Linked DNA regions of Mucilaginibacter gracilis. The protein of the gene in region 1 binds, or shares a complex with, the protein of each later gene. Links are inferred from orthologs where the notes say so. Each region holds a gene or a part of one and is shown on either strand. Other genes may lie near its edges.

Evidence for each region.
Region 2: the proteins of uvrA (region 1) and mfd are in contact, whole or in part, in a crystal structure (PDB 4DFC), measured with the Escherichia coli proteins. The link is inferred for Mucilaginibacter gracilis from one-to-one orthologs.

Annotation. Positions count from the first base shown.
Region 1 is NZ_RBKU01000001.1:6,316,207-6,332,007, reverse strand. The notes cover bases 916-4,358. They hold uvrA (excinuclease ABC subunit UvrA), read left to right. Parts: upstream 916-1,290; coding sequence 1,291-4,158; downstream 4,159-4,358. Other genes in these bases: BDD43_RS28250 (NAD(P)H-hydrate dehydratase), read left to right, coding at 4,243-4,358; BDD43_RS28260 (hypothetical protein), read right to left, coding at 916-1,079. In the rest of the region: BDD43_RS28265 (lytic transglycosylase domain-containing protein), read left to right, coding at 1-421; more of BDD43_RS28260, read right to left, coding at 492-915; more of BDD43_RS28250, read left to right, coding at 4,359-5,736; BDD43_RS28245 (pyridoxamine 5'-phosphate oxidase family protein), read left to right, coding at 5,956-6,537; BDD43_RS28240 (anti-sigma factor), read right to left, coding at 6,540-7,400; BDD43_RS28235 (RNA polymerase sigma factor), read right to left, coding at 7,403-7,954; lipA (lipoyl synthase), read right to left, coding at 7,981-8,859; BDD43_RS28225 (OsmC family protein), read left to right, coding at 9,079-9,480; bacillithiol system redox-active protein YtxJ, read right to left, coding at 9,581-9,910; ribH (6,7-dimethyl-8-ribityllumazine synthase), read right to left, coding at 10,149-10,643; BDD43_RS28210 (tetratricopeptide repeat protein), read right to left, coding at 10,764-11,441; DNA replication/repair protein RecF, read left to right, coding at 11,574-12,674; BDD43_RS28200 (DUF721 domain-containing protein), read left to right, coding at 12,667-12,957; BDD43_RS28195 (hypothetical protein), read right to left, coding at 12,960-13,157; BDD43_RS28190 (nucleoside-diphosphate kinase), read right to left, coding at 13,301-13,720; BDD43_RS28185 (DHH family phosphoesterase), read left to right, coding at 13,845-14,855; BDD43_RS28180 (FKBP-type peptidyl-prolyl cis-trans isomerase), read left to right, coding at 14,858-15,801. UniProt on the Escherichia coli protein: The UvrABC repair system catalyzes the recognition and processing of DNA lesions. UvrA is an ATPase and a DNA-binding protein. A damage recognition complex composed of 2 UvrA and 2 UvrB subunits scans DNA for abnormalities.
Region 2 is NZ_RBKU01000001.1:1,497,621-1,513,923, forward strand. What follows is about bases 4,637-8,581. They hold mfd (transcription-repair coupling factor), read left to right. Parts: upstream 4,637-5,030; coding sequence 5,031-8,381; downstream 8,382-8,581. Other genes in these bases: BDD43_RS06335 (DUF4199 domain-containing protein), read right to left, coding at 4,637-4,901; BDD43_RS06345 (hypothetical protein), read left to right, coding at 8,557-8,581. In the rest of the region: BDD43_RS06310 (zinc ribbon domain-containing protein), read right to left, coding at 1-649; BDD43_RS06315 (Nif3-like dinuclear metal center hexameric protein), read right to left, coding at 649-1,746; BDD43_RS06320 (MarR family winged helix-turn-helix transcriptional regulator), read left to right, coding at 2,131-2,565; BDD43_RS06325 (MFS transporter), read left to right, coding at 2,606-3,865; BDD43_RS06330 (isochorismatase family protein), read left to right, coding at 3,895-4,455; more of BDD43_RS06335, read right to left, coding at 4,497-4,636; more of BDD43_RS06345, read left to right, coding at 8,582-8,745; BDD43_RS06350 (hypothetical protein), read right to left, coding at 8,742-9,260; hpt (hypoxanthine phosphoribosyltransferase), read right to left, coding at 9,328-9,867; BDD43_RS06360 (M16 family metallopeptidase), read left to right, coding at 9,941-11,170; def (peptide deformylase), read left to right, coding at 11,189-11,761; BDD43_RS06370 (peptidase associated/transthyretin-like domain-containing protein), read right to left, coding at 11,758-12,399; BDD43_RS06375 (NifU family protein), read right to left, coding at 12,523-12,801; BDD43_RS06380 (Mrp/NBP35 family ATP-binding protein), read right to left, coding at 12,833-13,915; BDD43_RS06385 (transglycosylase domain-containing protein), read left to right, coding at 14,028-16,187; BDD43_RS06390 (NAD(P)H-dependent oxidoreductase), read left to right, coding at 16,257-16,303. UniProt on the Escherichia coli protein: Couples transcription and DNA repair by recognizing RNA polymerase (RNAP) stalled at DNA lesions. Mediates ATP-dependent release of RNAP and its truncated transcript from the DNA, and recruitment of nucleotide excision repair machinery to the damaged site.

The DNA.
Region 1 (15,801 bases):
ATCGGGCTTTGGTGAAGGCCGCTCAAGCCGGGGTGCCTACGGGCCCTGGCAATTTATGCCGGGTACCGCGCGCGACTATGGCTTAAAAGTTAACAAAAATGTTGACGAGCGGTTAAACCTCCGCAAAGCAACAATTGCTGCCTGCAAATATTTGCTGGGCTTGCACCGCGAGTTTAAAAGCTGGGCAATGGTTGCTGCGGCTTATAACACAGGTTCGCCAAATTTGGCGCGCCTCATGCGCAAGCAAAGCCAACGTAACTATTTCAGGATTAAAATGAATGCCGAAACAGGCGCGTATGTGTATAACCTGATTGCCATGAAGGAGATTATTCAAGATCCTCAACATTATGGTTATACCTACAAGAAACCTATTTTTGGTGTTAATACCGAAATTAACGGAGAATTGTTAGCTTTTAACTAAGCTAAAACTAATAAGGAGCACGTTACCGGGCCGGTTTGCAACAGCAAACCGGCCTTTTTTGTGAGGGATTTTACGCTGTGGTATTTGAGGTTAAGCGATTTTTTACTAATTCGGCAGTTAATAGTAATTTGCCAGCTATTAACATCGTTACATGAATAATCATAGAAAAAAATACGTAACCTGCAAACTCTATTTGTCTTAACCATTTATATCGGATATCATCTCTTATTTCTAAGTGCCCGCTTTGTATGTTTTCTATTTGCAAGGTATCAATATCGGCTTCTGTCATCGAGTCGGATAAATAATAAAGGTTTTTGCTTTTGCAGCCCCGATAAAATGCACGAGTCACTTTTGATGGTTTTAAAATAAAACCTGTGGATAGAGCAAATAGATTCATAATGGAAATCAATGGTTTCCGGCAACTTCTTGAACCAAGTTCCCAAGCGCTTATTTCGCTTTCACCAACCCTATCAATTCCATAGCCCGACATGATGTGATGCAGATCGTGAAATTTTAGATACTTTTTTCTGGCATTAATATTAGGTACCGGAGCCAATATACATCCGATATAAACTCTCACACAATGCGACTCAAAATCGCTCGTTAAATTCAAACTATTAAATTTATAAAACCCAATTAATGCTTCTCTTACCGTCATGAAAAACGTTTATAATAATGTTGATAATATCAAATCTAATGATTGTTATCTGAATAGGTATTAACAAAGTCATCATCATAATCAATTCATAATACTAAGCTTTATAGCAGTTAGGCCAATTTTTCGTTATCTTTGCGCACTTTTAGATACTTGCAGGTTTTTAAAACTTGTTAAGTATAAGTGAGTTTTATAAATTGTTGCTGCAAATTATATGATCGAAAAACCTGTTGACCTTGGCGAGCAAAGTGAAGTTGAAGTGTACGGAGCCCGGGTACATAATTTAAAAAATATTGATGTTTCGTTTCCGCGTAATCAACTGGTGGTAATTACCGGTTTGAGCGGCAGCGGCAAGTCGTCCCTGGCGTTTGATACCATTTATGCCGAAGGTCAGCGCCGCTATATGGAAACGTTTTCGGCCTACTCGCGCCAGTTTATGGGCGGTATGGAGCGGCCTGATGTTGATAAGGTTTCGGGCCTTAGTCCGGTAATCGCTATCGAGCAAAAAACCACCAGCAAAAACCCACGGTCAACCGTAGGCACCATTACCGAGATTTACGATTTTATGCGTTTGCTGTACGCACGCGCAGGCGAAGCATACTCTTACGTATCGGGCCAGAAAATGGAGCGCATGAGCGAAGAGCAGATACTCAAAACCATTCTCGAAAAATTTAGCGAACAACCTATTAATATACTTGCCCCATCGGTAAAAGGGCGTAAAGGGCATTACCGCGAATTGTTTGAGCAAATACGCAAACAAGGCTATTTAAAAGTTTGGGTTGATGGCGAAATGCTGAACGTTGAACCCAAAATGCAGGTCGATCGTTACAAAATTCACGATATTGATGTGGTTGTAGACCGTCTGGTTGTTACCGACAAAGACTTAAAGCGTTTGCAAACATCAATACAAAGCGCATTAAAAATAGCCAAAGGTATTATACGTGTTGCCGATAAGGATAACAACCTGTACTACTTTAGTAAATATTTGATGGACCCGGTTTCGGGCATATCGTATGATGAGCCGCAGCCTAATACTTTCTCATTTAACTCGCCATATGGCGCTTGCGAGCGTTGCGATGGCTTGGGTTATATATTTGAGATTGACGAGGCTTCGGTTATACCAAATCCTAAGCTCAGCATCATGAATGGCGGTTTGGCGCCATTAGGCGAATACCGCGAAACCTGGGTTTTCCAGGTGTTAAAGGCACTGGCTAAAAAGTATGATTTTGCTTTGGCTACCCCGATAGAAAAATTACCTCGCGAAAAGCTGGAAATTATACTCAATGGTGCGCAGGAGTTAATTACTGTGCCCGTTGAATACAATAAATGGAACGTTACCAATTACCAAATATCATTTGATGGTATTATAAAAATGCTGGAAGAGCAGCAGGAAAAACGCGGCGACGATGCTTTGGGCGATATGGAGGCCTACCGTGTTTTAAAGAGCTGCCCGGTTTGTGATGGTGCCCGTTTAAAAAAGGAATCGCTGCACTTTAAGGTTGACGGCAAAAATATTTTCGAACTCGCCAACATGGACATCAATACCTTACGGGATTGGTTTGAAGGTTTGGAAAACAGGTTGAACGAACGCCAAAATGTTATAGCTAAAGAGATACTGAAAGAAATACGCGCCCGCATTGGCTTTTTGCTTGATGTAGGTTTAAGTTACCTTACGCTTGACAGAACTGCCAAAACATTATCGGGTGGCGAAGCGCAGCGTATCCGTTTGGCAACGCAAATAGGCTCGCAGTTAATGAACGTGATGTACATATTGGATGAACCCAGTATAGGACTGCACCAGCGTGATAACGACAGGCTTATTGGCGCACTAAAAAACCTGCGCGACCTGGGTAATACAGTATTGGTTGTTGAGCACGACAAGGATATGATATTGGAAGCCGACCATGTGATTGATATGGGCCCGGCTGCCGGTGTACACGGCGGGCGCGTTGTAGCCCAAGGTACGCCCGCTCAATTAATGAAAGAGCATACCCTTACCACGTCCTATTTAAATGGCGAACGTTCCATCGCCGTTCCCGAAAAGAGGAGGGAAGGTAATGGTAAAACCCTCACTTTGCGAAAAGCCACGGGGCATAATTTAAAAAAGGTTACAGTTGAGTTTCCGTTAGGGAAACTTATTGGTGTTACCGGAGTATCAGGCAGCGGTAAATCAAGTTTGATTACCGAAACATTGTACCCTATATTAAACCATCATTTCTTCAGGGCAAAGAAACACCCGCTGCCTTATGATAAAATAGAAGGACTGGAGCATATTGATAAAGTGATCGAGATCGATCAATCGCCTATTGGCCGTACACCAAGGTCAAACCCGGCTACTTATACCGGGGTGTTTTCGGATATTCGTAACTTGTACGTTGCCCTTCCCGAATCGCGCATTCGGGGTTATAAACCGGGTCGTTTTTCGTTCAACGTAAAAGGTGGCCGTTGCGAAACCTGCCAGGGCGCCGGTATGAAGGTTATTGAAATGAACTTTTTGCCCGATGTGCAAGTACCTTGCGAAGAATGTAATGGCCGCCGCTACAACCGCGAAACGCTGGAAGTGCGTTATCGAGGCAAATCAATAAGCGATGTGCTGGATATGAGCATTGAGGATGCTTGTCCGTTTTTTGAGCATATCCCCTCTATACACCGCAAAATACAAACCTTGCAGGATGTTGGTTTGGGGTATATCACACTGGGGCAATCGTCAACCACGTTATCCGGCGGCGAGGCCCAGCGGGTTAAACTGGCTACCGAATTATCAAAAAAAGATACAGGCAATACGTTTTATATTTTAGACGAACCAACTACCGGTTTGCATTTTGAAGATATTAACGTGCTGCTGGGCGTAATTAACCTATTGGTTGATAAGGGCAATACCGTTTTGGTTATTGAGCACAACCTCGATGTTATTAAAGTAGCCGACCACGTGATAGATTTAGGACCCGAAGGAGGCTCGGGCGGTGGTAAAATACTGTTTGAAGGTACTCCCGAAGGCTTATGTAAGGTTAAGGATAGTTTTACGGGCATGTTCCTGAAAAAGGAAATGGATTTGACAACGAAGCTTAAAAAAAGTAAGTAGCATATCGCAAAAATCCGTCTTTAAATACAATAAGATTATATGTTATCGCAAAACAAAACGCAACTGCTTTAGCTTATAAATGATATGATACCTTTACTCACCGCCGCCCAAATTAGCCAGGTTGATAATTACACAATAGCACACGAGCCTATTACTTCGATAGCGTTAATGGAGCGTGCTTCCGAAGCCTTTGTGGTAGCTTTTACATGTGATTATCCCGATAAGGCAAAAAATATTACGGTTTATTGCGGCACAGGCAATAACGGTGGCGATGGTTTGGCCATAGCGCGTTTACTTAAAAATAACTTTTATACCAACGTAAGCGTAAAAATTGCCCGGTTCTCGCAAAAATCAACGCCAGAATTCGAACATAATTTTGTGCAGCTGAAAAGTGTTGGTATTGATTTTTTTGTGATTAATGCTGACGATGAAATACCTTTTGATGACTCGGAAATTATTATTGATGCCTTGTTAGGAAGCGGGTTAAACAGGCCCCTTAGCGGAGATTATGCAAAATTGGTTGAATATCTTAATAATTTACATACAACCGTTGTTGCTGTTGATGTACCTACCGGTTTTTATACCGATGGCCAAATACCAGGCAATTTACTGGTGCTAAAGGCCAGGCAGGTTATAACTTTTCAGCAAGCTAAAATTAATTTTTTATTGCCCGAGTCGGCGCCATTTATGGATGATTTTAAGGTGGTGGATATTGGTTTGGATAAACCATTTATAGCATCGCTTAACAGCCCTTACCAATTGATTGAGGAGTCGGACGTGCGGCAGATGCTAAAGCCGCGCAAGCCGTTTAGCCATAAAGGCACTTATGGCCACGCCCTAATTATAGCAGGCCAGCCGCAAACCATGGGTGCAGCCTTACTTTGTTCATCGGCATGTGCGCATACAGGTGCGGGCTTAACAACCGTCTGCATTCCGCAGAGTGGCTTGGTGGCTTTAAATACCTCTATGCCCGAAATAATGGCAATAATTAGAAACGACTTGCCCGATATTAAATGGGAAAAATACAATACTATTGCCATTGGCCCCGGTTTGGGTACCGATGCAAGCAGTATAGAATTATTAAGAGCAGTTTTTAAAGAATATAAACGCCCTGTGGTTATTGATGCCGACGCACTCAATATGATAGCCGATAACAAGGATTTGTTGTTAAATATACCCGCTGGGAGTGTGATAACACCACATATGAAGGAGTTTGACCGCCTGTTTGGCCAACACACAAGCTGGTGGCAACGTATTGAAACCGTTATCAGCAAGGCTAAACAATACAATATTTGTATTCTGCTAAAAAACAGGTATACCATTATTGGTACACCAGAAGGAAAGATTTATTTTAACCCAACTGGAAACCCGGCTATGGCAAGCGGAGGAATGGGCGATGTGCTTACAGGCGTTATCACATCGTTACTGGCCCAGGGTTATGCAGCCCGGGAGGCTTGCATTATTGGTGCCTACATACATGGCAAAGCAGGCGACGAATTGTCAAATCAGCTTTCGGTGGTATTGGCCGGGCAGGTTGCCAAACATATACCTGCAACGCTGGCAAAAATGAGGGCATAAAAAAAGCGGTTGTAGTATGCAACCGCTTCATCTATTAACTGACCTTATAAAGAACGAATTACTCAAGTTTGGATAGAAGATTAAATAAAGTAATCTTCGTTTTAATAATCTGCCGGGTTTTGCGTTTGCTTTAACTAAGCAGATTTGTATATAAGACGTACCGAAGTATACAATAGTTACAGGTTTTATAGAAATTATTGCACATTAATTTAGACTGTTTTGGAAGATACTTTAAGTGAGGCTTTTACGCAATGTTGGGCAAAGCTATTATATGGCAGTATTATGGCCGATAATGCTTTGCATACCGGTACTGTTGGTACCTTAGGCACCAACGGTATTAATTTGCGAACTGTGGTATTACGGGCCATTGACCCCGATAAAAAGCAGGTGATATTTTATACCGATAAACGGTCGGCAAAGATGGCTGATATAGCCGAGCATCCGCAGTTAAGCTGGCTGTTTTATGATGCTGCCGAAAAAATACAGATCAGGCTATCCGGCCAGGCAGTTGTTCACCATAACGATGACATAGCGCTATATCACTGGGAGAATGTATCAAAGGCCGGTCGCAAATCGTATATGGCCATTCCGGCTCCGTCTACAGGTATTGCTAACGCATCAAACGGGCTTGAATATTTGGCCGGTAATGATGTTTATACTGTTACAGGATACCACAATTATGCAGTAATAATAACCTGTGTAAATTTTATTGAATGGCTAAGCTTAAAACCTACAGGGCACCGCAGGGCTCAATTTAAATTTACTGATGATAGTTGGAAGGGCCAGTGGCTGGTACCGTAATGCTATATTTTGGCAGCCAGCACCATTTGATCCATAGTTGGGCTTGGTACACCACCGCGTTTTTCGAGAGTTACTGCAAATACAGTTGCATTGGCTACGGGTTTCATTTGTAGCATGTACTTGGTTACGGTGTCGGGCTTGGCATCGAAAACACCTAAATCTACAGGTTTGTTATTAACTATGGCCCAAAGCTGGTATTGATGATCTTTATCGTTTTGGGCAAGCTCCATATCTTTCATATCTATCATCACTTGCTTTTTTTTGGGGTTCCACGCCAATGTGAGTTTTGATGCCGGAGCTTTTGGCGTGCCTTGCAACCTAATTATTTTTACCGATGAATCGCGAAAAACGTCAATTTCGTTATCAAGATAATTAACACGGTTGGCAAAACTCTGGTTTCGGCTCTGCAACAAGGCAATTTGCCCTTCCGATTGGCTTAACCGGTTACTTGTATTGTACAAAGCAATCAGGCTAATAATAAGTGCCGCTAATGATGCTGCAAAAGCATATTTATAAAAGCTGTTAGGCCGTGCGGTAGGTAAGGCTCTAATGTTGTCTTCGGTTTCTGCGTAATCTTCCTCAATTTCGTCGCGCTCTACAAACGGTTTGGTGTTGAAATTCCTATCGTCGGCAAAATTGGTTAATAGGCTATTTAAAACCCTGTCGCGCAGTTGTGCGGGTGGTTCAATGGCGTTTTCGGCTGCGTATGCCTCTAACGCTGTTTGTATGTCATTTAGTTCGGCACTAATTTCAGGGTGCATCTTAGCCATCTCTTCCACCTGCAACTTCTCGTTTGGGCTCAAGTCGCCTAAAACGTAAAGTTCCAATATGCCGGATTCAATATATGCTTTAATGTCTTCCACTTTTAATTAAAATATGTGCGTAACTGTATAATAGCCATTCGTAAACGTGTTTTAACGGTACCCAGCGGCACGCCTAATTCTTCGGATGCTTCAGTATGGGTATAGCCTTTAAAATAAACCAGATCCAAAATTAACTTTTGCTCGGGCTTTAGTTTTTCAACTAATTCTTTAACACCAAGCAGTTCGGGTTTGTAAACTGTGTTTCTTTGTTCGTCTATAAAAGTTACGTTAATTTCAAGCTCTTGGTTTTTGCTTTGATTTTTAAAATCTTTAGAGCGAACCTTATCTATTGATAAATTGCGCGCTATGTTAACCATCCATGTAAATAAACGTCCTTTTTCGGCGCTATAACTTTGAAAAGAGTTCCAAATTTTAATGAATGTTTCTTGTAAAACATCTTCGGCAACGGCTGTGTCAACTACAATGCGGGATATAACCCCAAGCAGTGAGGACGAATACATGTCGTACAGTGCCTCAATAGCAATCTTATCGCGATTGCCCAGGGCAACAACAAGATCTTCTTCTGTTAGGGATATTTTACGCTTCTTAGTCAAAACGATATGAAAGTAAGAAGGATTTGTTATAAATCAAATAAATGTTTTTCGGCATGGTATGATGAGCGCACCAGCGGGCCGCTTTCTACATATTTAAAACCCATCTCCAAACCTATTTGTTTGTAAAAAGTAAACTTCTCGGGTGTTATCCAATCCACTACAGGGTGATGGCTCTTGGTTGGTTGCAAATACTGGCCAAGTGTTAAAATATGCACACCGGCGGCAAGTAAATCTTCCATAGCCTGTATCACATCTTCTTCATATTCGCCAAGGCCAAGCATTATGCCCGATTTGGTTCGTAAACCTGTGGCCGATATGCGGCTCAGGCACTCCAAACTTCTGTCGTATTTGGCTTGTATACGTACCTCTTTAGTTAAACGGCGCACAGTTTCGAGGTTGTGCGATACTACTTCGGGCCTAACGGCCAAAACGCGGTCAAGGTTATCCCAAACACCTCTAAAATCGGGTATCAAAGTTTCTAAAGTAGTTTGCGGGCTTTCTCGCCGGATGGCATTAATGGTTTCGGCCCAAATTGTAGAGCCGCCGTCCTTTAAATCGTCCCTATCTACCGATGTAATTACGCAGTGTTTAACCTGCATCAATTTAACCGAGTTGGCAACGCGGTTAGGTTCGTCCATATCAACGGCAAGTGGCCTGCCTGTTGCCACCGCGCAAAACGAGCATGAGCGGGTGCATATGTTACCCAATATCATAAATGTAGCAGTGCCTGCTCCCCAGCATTCGCCCATGTTGGGGCAATTGCCGCTTTCGCAAATGGTGTGCAGTTTATGAGTATCAACTAAACCACGCACGTGTGCATACTCTTTACCAACGGGTAACTTAACCCTAAGCCAATCGGGCTTGCGTTGTGTTTGGTTTGCAGAAACAACCGGTAACTCAATCATGAAACAAAAATAAATAAAAATATATTGGTTATTGAGTTATTGGTTATTGAGTTGTTAGTTTTGTGTCAATTATTTAGTGAGTGGTTGATTGAGTTTATGAAGTGATTGAGTTTAGCTTGTATCAATATAAATTCGTAAAATCAAGTGCTCCAACTTGTATAATATAGCTATCAGCATAATAACAACTAACTTAATAAACAAATAACCAATAACTACACTATGGCTACTGTTGAAACCACATATGTTGGCGGCTTTCGTACCGAAAACACACATTTACAATCGGGCACTCAAATTATAACCGATGCACCTACCGATAACCAGGGTAAAGGCGAGGCTTTTTCGCCTACCGATTTGTTAGCAACGGCGTTAGGAACCTGTATGCTAACCACAATGGCTATCAGAACAGCCAAAGACGGCATTGACATGGACGGGGCTAAATGCGCCATTACAAAAATAATGGCTGCCAACCCACGCCGGGTATCAGAAATTGTTGTGAAGTTTGATTTCCCGAAAAGCTACACCGACGAACAAAAAAAACTGCTTGAAGACGCTGCCTTAACCTGCCCCGTTTATTATAGCCTAAACGATAGTTTGGTTAAAACGGTAGATTTTGGATGGTGATTTTTAGTTTTTAGTCTTGAGCCCTGAGTCTTTAGTCTTGAGTTCGGAGTGTCTTAAACAATTCTTTAGACTCCCGGCCTAAGACTAAAGACTAATAACTTCAGACTAACACTGAAACCGCTTCTTCTACAGATATTTCGCCATGAGATTGATCTAAAATGCATTCACCGTTTTGGATGAGTAACATTTGGGGCGATTGATGGTGTACGTGAAAATCTGCCGCTATTTGGTTTGATAGTTCGCGATGTTTAATGAGATCTAAAAAATAAAGAGAAACATCCTTAGGCAGCATATCCCACTCTAATTCAAATCTTTTTTTTGCCATCATGCTGATAGAGCAGCGTGTGGAATGTTTAAATATAATGCTTTTACCAGCTTTTTGTTTGATGTTCTCTAACTGATCTGCCGATTCTATTAATGTCCAGTTCATAGTTCAATAATTCTTTTGTGCAACGGGTTTTATTACCTGCAAAGGTGGAGCAAAAACCATGCTTAAAGAAATGAACCCCAAAAATTGACAAAGCACTGTTATTTTCTGTGCTGCTGCCCATAGGCCGGGCATAGGTATTGCGAGCAAGATGAGGTAATACTCCCTAAGGCAACAAGTAATGCAATAATGCAAATTAATTTTCTCATACCGTACTATAAATTAGTAGCTAAATATAGCTTTAATTGTTCAATATTTCGGCAAGGCTGGCCATCTTTATCGCAGTAACGGCGGCTTCGTCGCCTTTATTGCCATGTATGCCGCCTGCACGGTCTTCGGCCTGTTGTTGGTTATCGGTTGTTAAAACACCAAATATAACCGGTTTGCTGTACTTTATGGCCACATTGCTTACACCGTTAGCAACGGCCTGGCAAATAAAATCAAAATGTTTGGTTTCGCCTTGTATCACACAGCCCAGGCATATTACGGCATCAAGTTTAAGGTTTTTAAGCAGCAAATCGGCACCGGCGGTAAGCTCAAAGCTGCCGGGTACCTGGTAGGTAAAAATATTATCGGGCAGGGTACCGTGGTTGATAAGGCTTTGGTAAGCACCGCCATACAATGCGTTGGTAATACCCGAGTTCCACTCGGATACAACAATACCAAAACGGTATGGAGCCGCAGAAGGTATTGCTGTGTCCGAAAAATCGGAAAGGTTTTTTAAACGCGTTGCCATTGTTTAGTTATTAAATTATTTGTTATTGAGTTGTTGGCTTTGTTGTTGAATTTTTAATTGTTAAGGATATTAGAGAACCCAATAACTTATTAACTCAACAACAAATAGCCAATCTCTAATTTATTGCTTTGCTTGCTCGCGGGCAATATATTCGTCGGCATTTTGCGATTCGGCACTTGTTGGGTAATCGGTTTTAATTTTTTCGAAAGTATCAACAGCCGATTTGTAATCTTTTTTTGCTTCGTAAACCAAAGCTAATTTTTTAAGATATAAAGGCGATAAAAAATCATTTTTAGCTTTATCAACAGCTTTCTTAAAATAGGTTTCGGCTTTATCAAAATCTTTCAATTCAACATAAGCGTCGCCTGTGCTGCCTAAGGCTTCGGCTGCAACAAAGCTATCGTCGCCCCTAAAGCTGTTTAGGTTATCAATGGCCTTGCTGTATTCGCCTTTGTTTAAATAGGCTGTACCTAAGTAAAAATAAGCAAGGTTGGCAGCCTTGGTGCTACTATAATCGTTAATAATTTTTTCAAATCCAGGGTAACCGGCATCACCTTTAATTGCTTTGTCCCATTCTTTTTTGGTCCATAAATCTTGTGCAACGTGCATTTGATCGGCCGCTTCAGATTCGCGGGGGGCCAGGTAAAATTTTTGGTAAGCGATATATAAAAGTATAAGGGCCACAATGGCTCCTACTATAAATAATAAGCTTTTTTGGTTTTCTCTTACAAATTTGCCTGTTTGGCCAAAATCATTATCTGCTTGCACAATACGGGTATTTACCTGGGTGTTTGACATTTCTACTCTAAAATTAAGTTTGCAAAAATACGTTTTTTTAATTTTTTAGCAATAGCTAATCGTGTTTAAATAATAAGCATCTTTTTACTGCCAAAAACAGGCTTATATCTTAACTTTGGAAACATTATCAATATGTATTTAAAGCACCTCTCGTTACTTAACTTTAAAAATTATACCGAAACCGAATTAAATTTTGAACCCGGTGTAAACGCATTTGCCGGTAACAACGGTGCTGGCAAAACTAACCTGCTTGATGCTATACATTACCTTGGCCTGTGCAAAAGTTACTTTAACCCTATTGATAGCCAGCAAATTAAACAAGGTGCCGACTTTTTTATGGTGAACGGCATATTTGAAAAAAACAACAAGGCCGAAGTTATTGCCTGCGGTTTAAAACGCAACCAAAAAAAGCAATTTAAACGTAACAAAAAGGAGTATCAACGCCTGGCCGACCATATTGGCTTGTTTCCGTTGGTGATGATATCGCCGTATGATATCAGCATCATTATTGAAGGGAGCGAAGAGCGGCGCAAGTTTATTGATAACGTAATATCGCAAACCGACCATAATTACCTGGACGAACTGATTGCCTATAACAAAACGCTGCTCAACCGCAATGCTTTGCTCAAGCTAATTGCCGATACCGGGCGGTACGACCCGCAATTGCTGGAAGTATACGATGAGCAACTCACCACATCGGGCAATAAAATTTTTGGTAAACGGAAAGAGTTTATGGAGGTTTTCACTTCTATATTTAATAAACACTACAGTTTTTTGAGCGATGATGCCGAACTTGTTGAGCTGGTTTACGATTCGCAATTGCTGCATGATGATTTTACCGCGTTGCTAAAAAAATCGGTAGAGCGGGATAGGGCACTTGAACGCACCACTTATGGTATACATAAGGATGATTTGCATTTTGCAATACATGGCATGGCCATGAAAAAATTTGGATCGCAGGGGCAGCAAAAATCTTTTTTGATAGCGCTGAAACTTGCTCAGTACACTTTTTTAAATAATAGAAACGGTTTTAAACCCTTGCTGTTACTTGATGATATTTTTGATAAACTCGACGAAAACCGTACACGGAAACTGATGCAAATGGTATCGAACAATAATTTTGGACAGGTTTTTATTACCGATACCAGTGTTGATAGGGTAACCCGTATATTTAGCGAGCTTAACGTGGCAATTAATATTTTTAAAGTTGATAAAGGAGTAGTGTATGCGTAAGGCTAACGATAAAACCATGAAAGAAGCCATTGAGCAAATGCTTAATGTTTATAAAATAAAACGCAAGTTTGACGAAACTTCGATAAAAATGGCATGGCCCGAGTTGATGGGCAAAATGGTTGCGAGCCGCACAAAAGAGATATACATTTACGAAAAAAGGCTTTTTTTGCGTATCGAATCCTCGGTAGTGAAAAATGAGATTATGCAAATGCGATCTCAAATTATTGAAAAGGTTAACGAGAAAGCCGGAAGTGTGTTGATAGAAACTATAGTACTGCTATAAAATTAGTGACCGATGCGGTTGCTGGCGGCACGTTTTTTCTTCGGCAAATCGTTTATCAATGCCGAATAAATAACTAAAAATATACCTGGTATTAAAAATACCAATTGTACTTCGGGGTGAAAGTGGAAGGTGTACAATGAAAACACCACCAACAAAACGATGGAGATGGCGTAAAAAATAATTTTTTGAAACTTTTTCATTGTTTAACCTGCTGTTGAATTAGTGATAGCGAATTTATAGCGCCATATTATAATTGATTTTTTAGCTATAACACGTTATAGATGCTATCAACACAAATATAAGTGTGTTTAGCTAAAAAATCAAAGTATTTACTTAAAAGTAATTAAAATTTCTCAAAAGCCGAGAAAAAGAAACTACCCTCTAATTGTGCATTCTCGTCAGAGTCTGATCCGTGTACGGCGTTTGCTTCAATAGAGGTTGCAAAAAGCTGGCGGATAGTACCTGCATCTGCTTTTGATGGGTCGGTAGCACCTATAAGTGTTCTAAAATCGGCAACAGCGTTATCTTTTTCTAAAATAGCGGCTACTATCGGTCCCGAAGACATAAACGCTACCAGGTGTTTATAAAAAGGACGTTCGGCATGAACCTCGTAAAATTGTCCGGCTTTTTCGGCACTTAAGGCAGTATATTTTAAAGCAATAATTTTAAATCCGCTTTTAGTAATTTTATCTAAAATAGCACCGATGTGGCCTGCAGCAACAGCATCGGGTTTAATCATGGTGAAAGTTTTGTTTGTTGTCATTTTTATAAATTATAAACGTCGCAAAGGTACATTTTAGTCACGAATAATAAAGTTAATACAATAAAATACATGGTTTTGTATTTCATTTATTTATTTAGCTTTGCATCTCTTTTTTGATGTATTAATGTTAGAAACACCTGCGCTGAAGGATTTATTAGCTAAACCTAAACAAATAGTAATTACCACACACCACAAACCCGATGGCGATGCTATGGGTTCGTCGTTAGGTTTATATAACTATTTGATTCAAAAAGGGCACCATGTTAAGGTAATAACCCCTACTGATTATCCTCAGTTTTTTGACTGGATGCCCGGCAACGGCGAGGTTATTATATACACCGAGCAAACCGCCATTGCAAACGAACTGATAAATAAGGCCGAAATTATTTGCTGCCTTGATTTTAACGCACTTGGCCGTATTAACGAAATGGGCGAAGTGGTTAGGCAAGCCAGTGCTTATAAAATAATGATAGACCACCACCTGGAACCCGAAGATTTTGACGACTGGAGATGGTGGAATATTAACGCTTGTGCATCGGCCCAATTGGTTTACGAGTTTATTGCCGATGTAATGCAGGAGCCCGAGCTTATTAATAAGGACGTAGCATCGTGCTTATATACGGGCATCATGACGGATTCGGGCTCGTTCAGGTTTCCGCTAACAACCTCGGCGGTACACCGCATTACAGCAAATTTAATTGATGCCGGGGCAAATAATGCGCGGATCCATCAGTTGGTGTATGATAATTCGTCCGAATCGAGATTGCGCTTTCTGGGCTTTTGCCTCAGCAGCAAGCTTGAAGTACTGCCCGAATACCACACAGCCCTCATCAGTGTTACCCGTGAAGAACTTGAACGTTATCAAATTATTACCGGCGATACAGAAGGTGTTGTAAATTTTGCATTATCAATAACAGGCATTAAATTAGCGGCGTTTATAGTTGAACGCAGCGACAAGATTAAGTTATCGCTCAGATCGAGAGATGATTTTCCGGCCAACGAAGTTTGTAAAAAGTATTTTAGCGGCGGCGGGCATCGCAACGCGGCGGGTGGAAGCTCAACCGATTCGCTGGAAGACGTAGTTAAACAATTTAAATCAATTTTACCCGAATACAAAAAATTATTAACACAATAGAAATGAAGAAAAACTGGAAGTTTTTAGCAGTTATTGCATTAGGTTTAGCAGGCTGTAAAGGTGGATTTAAAGATAGTGGCGGTGGTACACTATATAGCGTTGTTGACCACAATTCAAGTGGTTCGGCTATCAAAGAAGGCGATTTTATCAGCATCGAATGGGTAATTAAAACAGACGGTGATTCGGTTTTAACCAGCACTTACGAAACCGGACACCCGGTAGCTGCAATGGTACCAAAAACGCAATTTAAAGGCGATTTGCAAAGTGTTTTATTGTTGTTGAACGAAGGCGATAGCGTTATTGTTAAAAACAATATTGATACGATGTTGAAAAAAAGCCCTGGTCAGCAAAAACCTCCGTTTAAAAGTAAATACATTAACTACTACTTACGTATTACCAAGGTTATACCTAAAGGTACACTTAGTGATGCTGCTTTTCAGGCAAAAATTAAAGATTACTTTAAAGGCGTAACCGATAAGGTTAAAGCTGCCGAGCCAGGAAAAATTAAGAGCTACATTGAAGATAAAAAGCTAACCGTAACCAAAACAGCATCGGGCATTAACTACGTTATTACCAAACCAGGTAGCGGCTCTAACATTGCTCCGGGCGATACCGCGGTTTTATCATACATTGGCCATTTTACCAACGGTAAGGTATTTGATACCAACATTAAAGAAGAGGCAATGAAGAAAGAAAACAAAGGCGTTTACCAGCCAATGATGCCCGAAAGATACAAACCGGCACATATTGTGGTTGGTGTACACCAGGTTATTGCAGGTTGGGACGAAGGTTTGTTATTGTTAAACAAAGGATCTAAAGCTACCCTTATTATACCTTCGGCTTTAGGTTACGGCGAACAAGGTGGCGGCCCTATCCCTCCTTTTGCTCCATTGGTTTTTGAAGTTGAGGTACTTGATATTATCCACCCAAACCCCAATGCACCAAA
Region 2 (16,303 bases), 4.8 Mb from region 1 along the record:
ACTGTCTTTGCGGAGGGATCTGGTTAAAGCAACCCGAGCACGAATCGCGCTGAATGGTAACTACAGCCAGGCCATTTTTTGCATTTTGGCGCAAGCGGGTGTAAGCTATTAACAAGCGTTCTTCAATACCACCTTTTGCCTTATCGGCTAAAGCCACCAATTCTTGTTCTTCTTTTTGTGTTTCGGCAGTAATGGTATCCAATTCTGCTTTTTTCACATCGAGGTCTTTTTGGCGCTCTTCAAGGTCGGCAACTGCTTTTTCGTAGATTTGGGTTTTACTGGTTATTTCAAAACCATATTCCTTAATCTTTTTTTCGCTCACCTGGATATCAAGACCTTGAATTTCAATTTCTTTCGAAATTGCATCATATTCACGGTTGTTCTTAACATCATTTAGCTGAGTTTCATACTTTTTAGCATTTGCCTGCGCATCTCTGATTAGATTTTTCCTGGTAACTATCGAGTCTTCCAGGTCATCTAATTCACTTTTTATTTTTTGAATACGAGTTTCCAACCCGGCAACATCATCTTCCAGATCCGAAACTTCCATTGGAAGTTCACCTCTTACCTGGCGTATTTTGTCAACCTTTGTGTGGATTGTTTGTAGGTCGTATAAAGCTTTAAGCTTCTGTTCTACGGTTTGTTCCATTAAATCAAATATTTGATGGGGTTTGTATTTACTTCTGTTAAACGGACGGCGAAGTTAGCAAATTTTTTTCGAATAATTTCAGATATTAAATTCTGCGTAAATTGCTCACTTTCAAAATGTCCTATGTCTGCAATAACTATCTTTTGCTCGGCATCAAAAAACTCATGATATTTAAAATCGGCCGTTATAAAAACGTCCGCTCCGGCACCAATAGCGTGCTTCAATAAAAAGCTTCCCGAGCCTCCGCATACCGCTACGTTTTTAACGCTTTTACCGCGCAAATTAGTATGCCTTATCACACTTGCATTCATTTTATATTTTACAAACTGCAAAAAATCCAGTTCGGTCATGGGCGTTTCCAATTCGCCTACCATGCCCGAGCCTACGTTTTGGTATTGGTTGGTAATGGGGTACAAATCGTAAGCAACCTCCTCGTAAGGGTGTTCCATAAAAAGCGCCATCAGTATTTTGCTTTCCAGGTTTGCGGGGTAAACGGTTTCTATCCTCACTTCGGGCTCGTTATGGCTGCTGCCCGGCTGGCCAACAAATGGTTGGGTACCTTCGTTGCCTTTAAAGGTTCCGGTTCCATCGACATTAAAGCTGCATTCGCTGTAGTTGCCAATATGGCCGGCCCCGGCTGCAAACAAGGCATTGCGCACCTTAACCGCATAAGCCGCCGGAACAAAAGTAACCAGCTTTTTTAACAAGCCATGTTTGGGCAATAAAATACGGCAGGCCTGCAAACCAAGGGTTTGGCAAATGCGGGCGTTTACACCGGTATCAATACTATCTAAATTGGTGTGTATGGCGTATATGGCTATGTTGTGCTTAATGGCTTTTTCAATAACGCGCTCAACATAGGTTTTGCCGTTAAATTTTTTCAGTCCCTTAAATACAATGGGGTGGTGCGATACTATAACCTGGCAGTTTTTGGCAATAGCCTCGTCAACCACAGCTTCGGTACAATCAAGCGATACAAGGGCCTGGCTTATTTCCATTTCAGGGCTACCCACAATGAGGCCGCAGTTATCGTAATCTTCCTGATAGCTGAGCGGGGCAATGCTTTCGAGATAGCTGGTAAGTTCGGCAAGTTTCATATCAACCAAAAGTCAGAATAAATAGCAATAGTGGCAACCCCAATATTAACTAATCATAAAGTTTGTTTCTATAAATCCCCAGTTGTACCCAAATTTCCCCAAATTGATAATCAGGGCTTTATACTGCATTGCCTGATACTCATTTAACGCCATATTTGCTAATTGGCATTGGGTTTGAACTATATATTATACGTTCAATAAAAATCCTCTTTCCCCTAATTGATGATTGGTTGATTTGTTTTTTCATAACAGGTAATGGTTGTAGTATCGGCAGATATTTCAACCATTTTTTTTGCCCCGATTTTTATACTTTAAAATGACGAAAACAATTATAAACGGGCGTATTTTTGCAAGGTAAACTTACAAGTTTAGCTTGCAAATAAAATGAACGAACAAAACCTGGCTTTAGCTTCCGAATTACGAACGGTAATTGCACGCCTTACCAAAACAATGCGCCGAAAATCGGTTTGGGCCGAAAAGCTTTCGTTAACCGAGCGATCAACCATTGCTTCCATCAACCAAAACGGAACGGTGCTGGCAAGCAAACTGGCCCTTATGGAAAAGATAACCACGCAATCTATGTCGCAAATTTTAAATCATTTGTTTGAGCTGGGGCTGATTACCAAAACACCTTCCCAAACCGATAAACGCAAAGTTTTGATCTCACTGTCTGATGCCGGGCAAAATTTGCTTTTCAAATCGCGCAGCGAAAAGGAAGAATGGCTAAACAAAGTTTTAACAGAACATTTTACCAGCGACGAGCGCGAACTGCTAAGCAAAGCGATAGCACCACTAACCCGTTTGGTTGATTTTGATTGACGATGAATCCCGGTTAACCGGGAACTAAACAAGTACTACCATGACTATAAATACCTTCAATGCCTTCCGCAGCCGCAACTACAGGTTGTATTTTGCCGGGCAATCAATATCGCTCATTGGCACCTGGATGCAAAAAACCGCCGTAAGCTGGGTTATATACGAGCTAACACATTCTAAATTTATGCTGGGGGTTACGCTTTTTGCAAGCATGTTCCCCTCGTTTTTATTCTCGTTCATTGGTGGCGTTGCTGCCGATAGGTACAACCGTTACCGCCTTTTACTGGCAACCCAGGTAGCATCAATGGCACAGGCCATTTTAATAACAGCACTGGTATTTTTTAAACATTATTCCGTTTGGGAAATTATCACGCTGAGTGCTATACTGGGTTTAATAAACGCCTTTGATGTACCTGCCCGGCAATCGTTAGTGTACGAAATGGTTGATGATAAGGCAGATTTGCCGAATGCCCTCGCGCTCAATTCGTCTATGGTAAACCTATCGCGCCTTATTGGCCCCGGTATAGCGGGTATTATTATCGAAAAATTAGGCGATGATGTTTGCTTTGGTTTAAACGCTATAAGCTTTATTGCCGTAATAGGTTCTATTTTGATGATGCGCCTGCCGGCCTATGTTAAAAAGCCGCACACCAAAAATGTTTTCGGCGAATTAAAAGAAGGCTTTGTGTATATCAAAAATACGCCGTCAATCAGCTTTATATTAATTATGCTGGCAGCTATCAGTTTGTTTGTTTTGCCTTACAGCACGTTAATACCGGTTTATGCTAAAGATATTTTTCACGGCACGGCATCAACTTTCGGGGTTATTGATAGCGTTATAGGGTTGGGCGCATTTTCGGGGGCAATGTTTTTGGCTTCGCTGAAACCGGGCATGAACCTTAAAAAGATACTCGCCATTAACACGTTGATATTTGGCGCGGGCCTGGCTTTGTTTTCGCACGAAACCTATTATTACCTCGCCCTTGTATTTGCAACCTTTAGCGGCTTCGGTATGATGTCGCAAATAACCATCAGTAACACGCTGATACAAACCACCGTTGCGCCCGAAATGCGAGGCCGCGTTATCAGCTTTTACGCAATGGCCTTTTTTGGTATGCAGCCTTTAGGTGGCCTTATTATTGGCGGGGTATCGCAATGGATAGGCGTGCAAAATACCATGCTTGCCGAAGGCGGCATTGCCTTGCTGATAGGCTTAGTACACCTTCGCTTTTTAAAGAAAGCCAAACTCAACAAAAAACAAACGCCGCTAATGGAACAGCCTCCGGTAACGGCTCTGCAATAAAAAATTCATCTCAATAAAAACAAAAAAACATGGTAACTTCATTAGACAAAAACACAGCTTTAGTGCTAATCGACCTGCAAAAAGGTATAATAGCACTTCCGCTGGCACACCCCGTAGCCGGCGTTTTAGCTAACGCGGCTAAATTGGTTGAGGCCTTTCGTAAAGCCGGGCAGCCTATTGTTGTAGTAAACGTTAATACGGGCAATGCAAAATGGACCAAATCCCGTAAGGATTCTAAACAGGGCGCATTTACGCCTCCGGAAAACTGGCTCGAAATTGCCGACGAGATTAAAACCGAAGCAACTGATATTTTTATCACCAAACATACCTGGAATGCTTTTTACGAAACCGCTATTGACGAGGAATTAAAAAAACGGGATATTACAGGCATCGTTTTAGCCGGAATAGCAACCAGTATTGGTGTTGAAGGCACGGCCCGCGCAGCAAGTGAGCGTGGCTACAACATCACATTTGCAACAGATGCCATGACGGATATGGTTGCCGAGGCACACGATAACAGCATCAAAATAATTTTCCCGAGGATAGGAGAGGCTGATACTACCGATAAAATAATTGAAATGTTGGGATAGGCCAATTATGCCCGGATTTAAACACTCCGGGCACTCATATCTTAAATGGCTTTGTTTTTGTTCATCAGCAATAAAGATACGCCAAGCGAGAACAGCAAACCCAATAATAAAGCCCCGAACATTTGGCCGGAAAAATCGGCAAGAGTACCTGCATTTACATAATTGATATACAAAATGGCGGCAGTAACAGCTATTACGCCACCTGCAAGTAATATTTTAAAACTTTCAATAAGTCCTTCAAAAAAGCTCATTTCGCCGCCAAGGTAGTTTTCGCGGTAATTGCGTACACCAAAGAAAAGCCCCAATAGCGGAATTAAGCCCGATGTATATTCAATAGGCTTTAAATCGTGCTGCGGCCCGGTTGTTACTCCACTCCAGTGCATTATAAATATCCAAAGCCCACTAAGCACACCTATAATGGCACCGCTGATAATTGCATTTTTCATAAATAAATATTATATGGTTCAACTATTGGTATATAATACCAATTGCGGCGTTTTGTTTGCAAATGCCAACATAAACCCAAAAATTATCTTCGTACCCCAAACAGCTTTTTTAATTATATTTGCAGCGTTTTGAATATCCGTGAAATTTTAGAGCGATATAAGGCTGACGAACGGATACAGACGTTGGCTACAGCACTCAATGGTGCAAAAAACCCAAGGATACAACTCCGCGGGTTAGTCGGATCGAGCGATGCGGCAATGGCGATAGCTTTGTATTTTTTAAAGCATAGCCATATGCTTTTTATCCTTCCCGATAGGGAAGAGGCGGGCTACTTCCAGTCGGATCTGGAAAGCTTACTTGATAAAGAGATTTTGCTCTTTCCATCATCATACCGCAAACCGTTTGAGTTTACCCAGCCCGATAGCAGCAATGTTTTGGCCCGCGCCGAAGTATTGAACGAACTGAACCATACATCGGAATATGGCCAACTGATTGTTACCTACCCTGAGGCCCTCGCCGAAAAGGTAATAGATCGCGCCTCTCTCGAAAAAAACACACTCGAAATTGCTGTAGGCAATAAACTGGGCCTCGATTTTATTAACGAATTTTTAATTGAGTACGACTTTGAGCGGGTAGATTTTGTTTATTCGCCGGGCCAGTTCTCCATTCGCGGCGGCATTGTTGATATCTTTTCCTTCTCGCATGATTTGCCTTACCGGGTTGAGTTTTTTGGCGATTTTATCGAGTCGATACGCACCTTTGAAATAGAAAGCCAGCTATCTGTTGAGCAGGTAAAAACCATCACCATAGTACCCAACGTACAATCAAAATTTTTAACCGAGAGTAATATATCGCTCTTAGAATATATAGACCCATCAACCCAGATTTGGATACGCGATGTGCAGTTTACGCTGGATATTGTTCAAACCGGCTTTAAAAAAGCAACGGCTTTATGGAAGGCCCTTTCGGCTGAAGAAAAAAATGCCAACCCCGATTGGATAGACCCTAAATTTGCTTTCACCGACGAAAAAATGATAGCCGACCAGCTACATGATTTTTCCCTGATTGAGTTTGGGAAGCAGTTTTTTTATACCCCAACCAGCAGCATCCAATTTGATATACGCCCGCAGCCATCCTTTAATAAAGATTTTAGTCTGCTTATCCACAACTTTAAAAACAACGAGGCCGAAAAAGTAGAAAACTGCATTTTTACCGATTCGAGCCGGCAGCTGGAGCGGCTATATGCCATTTTTGAAGATCTGGATAAAACCATCAAATTTACCCCGGTAAACATTTCCATCCGCGAAGGATTTATAGATCATGCCCAAAAAATTGCATGCTATACCGATCATCAGATATTTGATCGCTATTATAAATACAAACTTAAAAAAGGTTACCAGCGCTCGCAGGCCATTACGCTTAAAGAGCTGCGCGAACTAAAACCCGGCGATTACATTACCCATATCGACCACGGTATAGGCAAATACGCCGGTTTAGAAAAAGTTGAAGTTGGCGGCAAAATGCAGGAAATGATACGCTTGCTTTATGCCGATAACGATTTGCTGTATGTTAACATTAACTCGCTTAACCGCATATCCAAATACAGCGGCAAGGAAGGTACTGTACCCAAAATGAACAAATTGGGCACCGATACCTGGGAAAAGCTCAAGAAAACAACAAAAAAAAAAGTTAAAGACATAGCGCGCGATCTGATTAAGCTTTACGCCGTGCGCAAGGCACAAAGCGGCAACGCCTTTTCGCCCGATAGCTATTTGCAAACAGAACTGGAAGCATCGTTTATATACGAAGACACGCCCGACCAGGAAAAAGCCACCATCGACTTTAAGAAGGACATGGAATCGCCCCACCCTATGGATAGGTTGATTTGCGGCGATGTTGGCTTTGGTAAAACCGAAGTTGCCATACGCGCCGCCTTTAAAGCCGTTGCCGATAGCAAACAGGTAGCCGTACTGGTACCAACAACCATTTTAGCCGCCCAGCACTACAAAACCTTTACCGAACGCCTAAAGGGCTTCCCCTGCAATATTGATTACGTAAACCGCTTTAAAACCAGCAAGCAAATTAAAGATACCCTGCAAAACCTGGCCGATGGCAAACTGGATATTATAATTGGCACGCACCGCCTGGTAAGTAAAGACGTAAAGTTTAAGGACCTCGGCTTGATGATTATTGACGAGGAACAAAAATTTGGCGTATCAACCAAAGAGAAGCTAAAGGCCATGCGCATTAACGTAGATACCCTAACCTTAACCGCAACGCCAATTCCGCGTACTTTGCATTTTTCGTTAATGGGCGCGCGCGATCTATCCATCATATCAACACCGCCGCCCAACCGCCAACCCGTTGTTACCGAACTACACGTTTTTAACGATAAGCTGATTAAGGAGGCTGTTGAATTTGAGATAGACCGCAACGGGCAGCTGTTTTTTATCCATAACCGCGTTGCCGATTTGCCGCAACTGGGCGGCATGATAAAAAAGCTTGTACCCAAGGCCCGCATTGGCATTGCCCACGGCCAGCTTGAGGGTGATGACCTGGAAGACGTTATGCTCAAGTTTGTGAACAACGATTACGACGTGCTGGTTGCAACCACCATTATTGAGGCCGGTTTAGATATACCCAACGCCAACACCATCATCATTAACTATGCCCACATGTTTGGTTTGAGCGATCTGCATCAAATGCGTGGCCGCGTGGGTCGTAGTAATAAAAAAGCATACTGTTATTTATTGAGTCCGCCATTGTCAACCCTAACATCCGAGGCGCGTAAACGATTGAGTGCCATTGAAGAGTTTAGCGATTTGGGCAGCGGCTTTAACGTTGCCATGCGCGACCTTGACATTCGCGGAAGCGGAAACCTGTTAGGTGCCGAGCAAAGCGGCTTTATTGCCGAAATTGGCTTTGAAATGTACCACAAGATATTAGACGAAGCCATACAGGAACTTAAAGACGACGAATTTAAAGGCTTGTTTGATGATAAACCAAGGCCCTTTGTATCGTTTACCCAAATAGATACCGACCTGGAAATATTAATACCCGACGAGTATGTAACCAGCATACCCGAACGCTACAACCTATATACCGAACTAAGCAAACTGGAAAACGAAACCGAACTGGCAGCCTTTGCCCAGCAACTGCACGACAGGTTTGGCCCCGTACCACCACAGGTACACGACTTACTGAACACCATGCGCCTGCAATGGTTAGGCAAAGCCATTGGTTTCGAAAAACTGTCCATTAAAAAAAATGTGCTGCGCGGCTACTTTATAACCAACCAGCAATCTCCTTATTTTGAAACCGCTCAATTTAGGCAGGTGCTCAACTTTATGCAGGCCAACCCGCGCCGCTGCAACATGAAGGAAGTAAAAAGCACCCTCCGCATCAGTATTGAAAATGTACGCGGAATTGACGAAGCCGTTGCCATATTAGAAGAAATGGCCGAACCGGTAGGGGTTTAAACAAACATTTAATATCAATAAATATTTTGTAAATTGAGCTGATAAAAATCTTTGTTTCCTCTGGGTAAAACCTCAGTGTACTTTGTGATTAAATTAACCACCGGGAAGCCCAGAGACAGGAACACGAAGGTCACAGAGTAAACGCATGTTTTGATATACCCTCTTTTTAAACTGCATGGATTTAAAACACCATATCGCGAATGAAAACCATATTCTTTCTGAGACGCAACTCGAAGGAATTAATGCCGGGTTAGCAGATATTGAGGCAGGCCGGACGCACTCGAACGAGTACGTGAACACCCAAATTGAGCAAATGATCTATAATTTCCGAAATGGTTCAGATAACAGTCAAGTGTTAGTCTAAAATACAACTATCGGCCAATACACCCTTTTAAATTGCTTAACACTGGCAACCATTTCGTTTTTATCAACGGGCATCATTTCGCCATAAACACTGTTTTGCAAAGCTGTAATTGTGCTGTCTAATACAATACCGGTTTGGTAAACCAGTTTGTGGTTTCTTAACAAATAAAATGTACTGGTTACGGTAGCAACATCGGCTTCGCCGTTGGCGGTAAATAGCCACGTTCTTTGCATCTGTTGCAACACATGCCGGTTTGTGGTTTTCAATGCCCATATTTTGGGCAATTGCGGGTTTAGGGTTGCAAAATCGTCGGGGGCAATAGCAACGTATGCAGCCCAGTTATCTTTTGTAAAATCAAAACCTTTAAATGCGGCTATAGTACGAGCATCCTCTGTTTTAGAAACAGGTTTGGGATTTACTTTAGATATTGGGACAATTAGACAAAAACCCGTAGCTAATGCTATTAGTTCGGCAATGGCCAAAACTATCACTAACATAATAATAGCCCTTTTCATTTTGTTATAACGGCTTTTGGCATTTGGCTTACTTTCTATTCCCGTAAAAACCCCGCCTGTAAGCGCATCACAACACCAACTGATAAATATCCTTCAAATTGCGTCCCAGTTCTTTATAATCAAGCCCAAAACCTACCACAAACTTATTTTCTATTTCAAAGCCAACATGCTTCAACTCGGGTATTTCAAGTTCAACGGCATCGGGTTTGTAAAGCAGCGTGCAGGTACTAACAGATTTTGGCTTGCGGGTTTGTATTTTATCAATTAAATACCGCAGCGTATTGCCGGTGTCTACAATATCTTCAACCAATATAACGTCGCGGTCTTCAATGTTTACGCTCAGGTCAAACTCATCGGTTATTACGCGTTTGCTCTCCAGCCCTCCCGCGTACGATGATAGCTTCATAAAGGCAACCTGCGCAGGTATGTCAACATATTTCATCAGTTCGGCTATAAACATAAAGCTGCCGTTCAATACACCAATAAATATGGGGTTACAGGCTTCATATTCCAGGGTAAGTTCGGCACCAATTTGCTGGCAACGAGTGTTGATAGCATCGTAATCTATCATTTTTTTAAAGCTGAGGTCGGCTACGTGAATTATCATGTAGCTAAATTAACAAATAGCTTTGTGTATAGCTAAAAACTAACGCCCAAATAATCATTATCTTTACCGGCTAATGGATCATCAGGTTTATACGCTGCCAAACGGCATCAGGCTTTTATACAAACACACGGTATCGTCAATTGCACATTGCTGTTTTTTGGTTAACGCAGGCGCCCGAGACGAGGCTCCCGGTAAAGATGGCTTGGCACATTTTATTGAGCATTTGCTGTTTAAAGCCACCAAACGCCGCAGCACAAACCAAATATTAAACCACCTTGAACTGGTAGGGGCCGACCTAAATGCTTACACCACAAAAGAGTACACCTGCATACACGCCTCGTTTTTAAAACAGCACCTGGAACGCGCCATTGATTTAACCGAAGACATTGTTTTCCACTCCACCTTTCCCGAAGAGGAACTGGTGAAGGAAAAAGGCGTAATACTGGACGAAATATCATCGTACCTTGACCAGCCCGACGAAGCCATACAGGACGATTTTGAGGACCTACTTTTTGCCAATCATACCCTTGGCCGCAATATTTTAGGCACCGCAGCTTCGGTTAGTTTATTGGACAAGCAGGATATTGCCCATTTTATAGCCCAAAACTACAACACCCACCAAATGGTTTTCGCCGTATTGGGCGAGTACGATTTTAAAAAGCTAATTAAGCTTGCCGATAAGTACTTCGGGCATATTAAAGCCAACACAGCCACCAAAAACCGGGCGAAGCCACAAACCACAGGGGGGGAAATTGTAAGATTTTTTAAACCAATTTCGCAAACACATGGGGTTATTGGCAGCCAGGCTTATGCGGCATCCAGTCCGCAAAAAAATGGTTTGTTGTTGCTTAACAATATTTTGGGGGGCATTGGCATGAGTTCGCGCCTTAACCTCCAAATTCGCGAAAAATATGGTATTGCTTACAGTATCGAATCCAATTACATCCCGTTTTCGGATACCGGCCTGTTCACCATTTACTTTGGTACCGACACCGAAAAGGCCGACCGCGCCATCCGTTTAATTCACAAAGAACTTAAAAAACTCCGCGATCAAAAACTCGGTACCCTGCAATTGCATCAGGCTAAAACCAAGTTTATTGGGCAAATTGCCCTGGGCGAAGAAAACCGCATAGGCCTCATTATTGCGATGGCCAAAAGCCTGTTGGATTTTAACCGTATTGATACTCTCGACCAGATATTCGCTAAAATTAATGCCGTTACTGCCGAAGAAATGCAAACCATTGCCAACGAAATATTTGATAGCAATAGCATGACAACATTGCTATTTGAGCCTAATGATTAAACTATTACTTTTGCAGCAATGAAATATCCTATCATAGCATACGGCGATCCGGTTTTAAGAAGAGTAGCCACGAATATTGATCCAGTCGAATATCCGCATATCAAGGAACTGGTTGAAAACATGTTCGAAACTATGTACGCTGCCCGTGGCGTAGGTTTAGCAGCTCCGCAGGTGGGCCTGTCTATGCGGCTTTTTGTTATCGACGCATCGCCGTTTGATGACGACGAACCCCAACTTAAAGATTTTAAGAAAGCGTTTATTAACGCCCAAATACTGGAAGAAACCGGCGAAGAATGGCCCTTTAACGAAGGCTGCCTCAGCATACCCGAAATTAGGGAAGATGTTTACCGCAAACCCGAAGTGCGCTTATCATACTACGACGAAAACTTTAAGCACCACGAAGAAACCTTTACAGGCCTGGCCGCCCGCGTTATACAGCACGAGTACGACCATATTGAAGGCAAACTGTTTACCGATAAGCTGAGCCCGTTGCGCAAACGCTTAATTCAAAAAAGGCTTACAGATATTTCTAAAGGAGAGATAAAGGTTGATTACCGCATGAAATTTCCCGCCGTTAAAAAAGGCCGTTAATTACTATCGCTTACGCCGCGGCTTTTGTTACCCTCGGTAATTTCTTTTATTAAAGCTCCCCAGGCAAACGGGTTATACAACGGGTTAACATACGAGTGTTGGTTAACTATATCGTTATGCTCGTTTTGTGCCCAGGCTGTTTGTATCTCCTTGCTGTCGCGCGGTAACGAGTGGGTTAATGATGCTATTGATTTGCCGCTTAAATTTTTACGTGCAATTTCAAGGTCGTCATCAGCAATTTTCATGGTCACAAAATCTTTCCTAAACTCATCGGTAGTGGCCCATGGGAACACGTGTACAACAGGCAGGTTTATAGATTTTCCGTTAAGTTTTACCTGTAACGTATAACTTTTATCTTTCACATTGGCGGGTATCACAACCAATGTTGATGCATAACCTATTGATGTAAAACGCAGGGTATCCAACTCGTGCGCCACAAACGAAAAGTAGCCTTTGTAGTTGGCCAGGTTAACCACATTTTTGGCCGATACATTGGTAACCGTTGCATACGGTATAACCGTGCTACTATCGGCACTTAGCACCACACCGGTAAATTGCACCAATGGGCGCTCGCCCTTTTGCTGGGCAAAGGCCGATGCTGTAAATACAGTTAATAATATGAAGATCAAACGCTTCATTTCAAACCCCTTTTGTTTTATATGTACCAATTTGGTAAAATGTTTAAACTAATTAATATACTAATTACGCAAATTTTGGGCCAATAGTATATTTAAATTTGTAACATTTAACACACTTTAACTTTATCGCAAATTTTCGGGCAACACAGCATGTGGGTCGTCAATGTCTGTAAGGTTAATAGCTTCTACGGCAGTAATTTCGGGCACGGCTTTTTTAATGGCTTGCTCAATACCCGCTTTCAGCGTCATGATGCTCATCGGGCACGATTCGCACGAGCCCAGTAACTTCAATTTTACTACACCCTCTTCCGTAATCTCTTCAATAGAAACGTTCCCCCCGTCTGTCTCCAAATACGGACGAATAGTATCTAAAGCCGCTTCCACCTTTTCTAACAATGTCATTTGTGTAATATTTACTGTAAAGATAAATAATTTATTGTATATGTGCGCTTTGCGGTGCCCTGGCATTTACAATAGAAACCTGCTGCGCAACACGCTCGGCCAGGTCAATAAACGCTGCCGACATGGGGTTTGCCTCATCCAGTATCAGCGGCCTTCCTCCATCGCCCGATTCGGTAATGCCCTTCACCAACGGTATTTGCCCTAAAAACGGGGCGCCAATTTGCGAAGCCAGTTTTTGTCCGCCGCCCTGGCCAAAAATATAATATTTATTATCCGGCAATTCGGCAGGTACAAAGTAGCTCATGTTTTCAATTACGCCCAGTATCGGCACGTTAATGGCCGGCATCATAAACATACCAACGCCTTTGCGGGCATCGGCAAGTGCTACGTTTTGCGGGGTGGTAACTATTAACGCTCCCGCTATCGGGAAACCCTGGGTAATGGTAATGTGTATATCACCGGTACCCGGTGGCAGGTCAACAACCAAATAATCCAGTTCGCCCCAATCGGCATCATTAAACAATTGCTTTACCGCGGTTGATACCATTGGCCCGCGCCACGGCACGGGTTGATCCGGGTCGGTAAAAAACCCTATCGATAATAGTTTAATACCATACTTTTCAATAGGCTCAATCCGTGTTTTACCATTTTCCTGCGTTGCCCTCGGCTTTGCACCTTCCAGGCCAAACATAATAGGTACCGATGGGCCGTAAATATCGGCATCAATTAAGCCAACCTTTGCACCCGTTTTAGCCAAACCCAATGCCAGGTTAGCCGCCACGGTTGATTTACCCACGCCGCCCTTGCCCGATGCTACAGCAATAATATTTTTAATACCCGGCAAACTATTGTTGCTTTGGGTTGTCACTCGCGATGTCATGTTAATGCTCACCTCGGCCTCTTTGCTTATAAAATGCAATATGGCGTTGCGGCAGGCGTTTTCAATCATGGCTTTTAAGGGGCAGGCCGGCGTAGTTAATATTACCGAAAAGCTTACCTTATGGCCATCAATACGTATGTCCTCAATCATGTTAAGGGTTACCAGGTCTTTTTTTAAATCTGGCTCTTCAACGTGGCCAAGGGCGGTAAGTACTTGTTCTGTGGTTATTATCATTTTTTTAAATACAATAAATATAAAACAGCTTGTGCCGTAGTTTGTTACAATAAATTAAACGGCAGGAAACCGTTGTAAAGATAAGATTATTAGTTTTGGTTAAAATTTATAGATGCGCCGCCTAAACCCCAAATTTATCCGCATTGCCGGTATTGTACTATTTTGTTTGTTTATTCTCGTGTTAATTGCGGGCATTATAGCCTTTAATAAGCGCGAAAAACTGCTCCAATCGGTAATTAGCAAAGCTACTGCAAAAGCAAAAAGCGAATATAATTTAGATGTAAAAATAGGTTCGGCCCGTTTTGTGGGCCTGGCTACCGTTGCCCTTTCGCAAATAACGGTAGTGCCGCAAAACCGCGATAGCTTATTAAAAATAACCGATTTTGAAGTTGGCGTAAAAATTTGGCCCTTGCTGGTTGGCAACATTAAACTGGCTTCGGTAAAGTTAGATAACGGCATCCTTAACCTGAGCAATGTAAATGGCGTTAAAAATTTCGACTTTTTATTTAAAAAGAAAAAAGATACCACTGCCACCAGCTCCGGCGATATATCTATCGTAGCCAACAACCTCATCAACCAGGTATTGTATAAAATTCCGGATGAGCTCGATCTTAAAAACTTCAATGTGCGGTTTCACTCCGATAGTATAAACGTTAACGTACAGGCCAAAAGCGCGCTTATTAAAAATGGTAACTTAACATCAACCATTATAATTAACAACGGCGAATCAACCCTACACTTCACAGGCAAAATGCGCCCTTCCGATAAATACATTGATGTTAAGCTTTACGCAGATAACAAAAAAGTTGAAGTGCCCTTTGTTGCCAAAAGATATGGTTTGAAATTGAGTTTCGATACCATAAGCACCCAACTAAAACGCGTTGAGCGCAGCGATGGTGAAACCCGCATTTATGGCTCCTGGGCTGTAAATAATTTAGTAATTAACCATCCCAAAATAGCATCTAACAATATTATTGTGCCCAATGGCTCAATAGATGCCAATATATTCATTGGTCAAAATTATGTTTCCATTGATAGTTCGTCGGCAATTCATATTAAAGATGTTACGGCCAACCCATACATCAAATACACCTTAAAACCGGTTAAGGTTTATGAGCTTAAACTGCGTACCGATTACCTTGATGCACAAAAACTGTTTAACTCTTTCCCGCAAGGTACTTTTGATGCCCTCGATGGGATACAGGTTGCCGGTAAATTATCGTACAATCTTAATTTCTACCTCGATACTTCAAAGCCCGACGATGTGCAGTTTGATTCGAGCCTGAAGCAAGATCATTTTAGCGTAGTTAAATACGGCCGCACCGATTTGGGGAAACTAAACGGACCCTTTGTTTACACGCCTTACGAAAAAGGCCAAGCCATGCCTCCGCGCGATATTAGCCCTAACAACCCCAATTACACGCCGCTTTCGCAAATTTCGCCCTATCTGCAACATGCCGTGATGACCGCCGAAGACCCTACCTTTTTTAAACACAATGGCTTTGTTGAAGAAGCCTTGCGCAAATCTATCGCGGTTGATTTTAAAATGAAGAAATTTAAGCGCGGCGGCAGCACCATATCAATGCAGTTGGTAAAAAATGCTTTTTTAAGCCGCCAAAAAACAATGGTTCGCAAAATTGAAGAAACGCTTATTGTTTGGATGATAGAAAACACGCACATCATATCCAAACAGCGCATGCTCGAAGTTTATTTTAATATTATCGAATGGGCGCGCAACGTGTATGGCATTGGCGAAGCCTCGCGTTACTATTTTGGTAAAACACCTGCCGAGCTAAACCTGGGCGAAAGCATATACCTGGCAAGCATTGTGCCCAAACCCAAATCGGGCCTGTATTATTTTGAGCCCGATGGCGAGTTGCGCAGCAGTTTGCAGGGTTACTTTAATTCGTTAGGCAACATGATGTCTATCGCCGGTTATACCCAGCGCGATAGCAGCGGCTATGGCTTTTTTGATGTGAGGCTAAAAGCTGCCCTGCGCCAAAGGGTAACAACAGATACCGCCGCTATAGCTAAAATGCTAAACCAGGACGAAGATGACAATGATGCTGTGCCAATCCCCACTGTGGTACAACCCGAAAAAAAGCCCAACTTTTTTCAGCGCCTCTTCGGGAAAAAAGATACTACGCACAAAAAAGAAAGCCCGGCAGATACCGTAACCAAAACTAAAAAAGAACTTCGCCAGGAACGGCGCGAGCAAAAACGAAAAGAGAAAGAAGCCCGTAAAAAGCTGGAAGAAAAGGGTTTGTTTTAGTATTACAAAAAGGTGACAACGTTTAATGTTTCAACACATATTTTTGGTGCTAATTAAAAAACAACCAAAATGTCACTTTTAAAAAACCTGAACTGGCGATATGCCACCAAAAAATT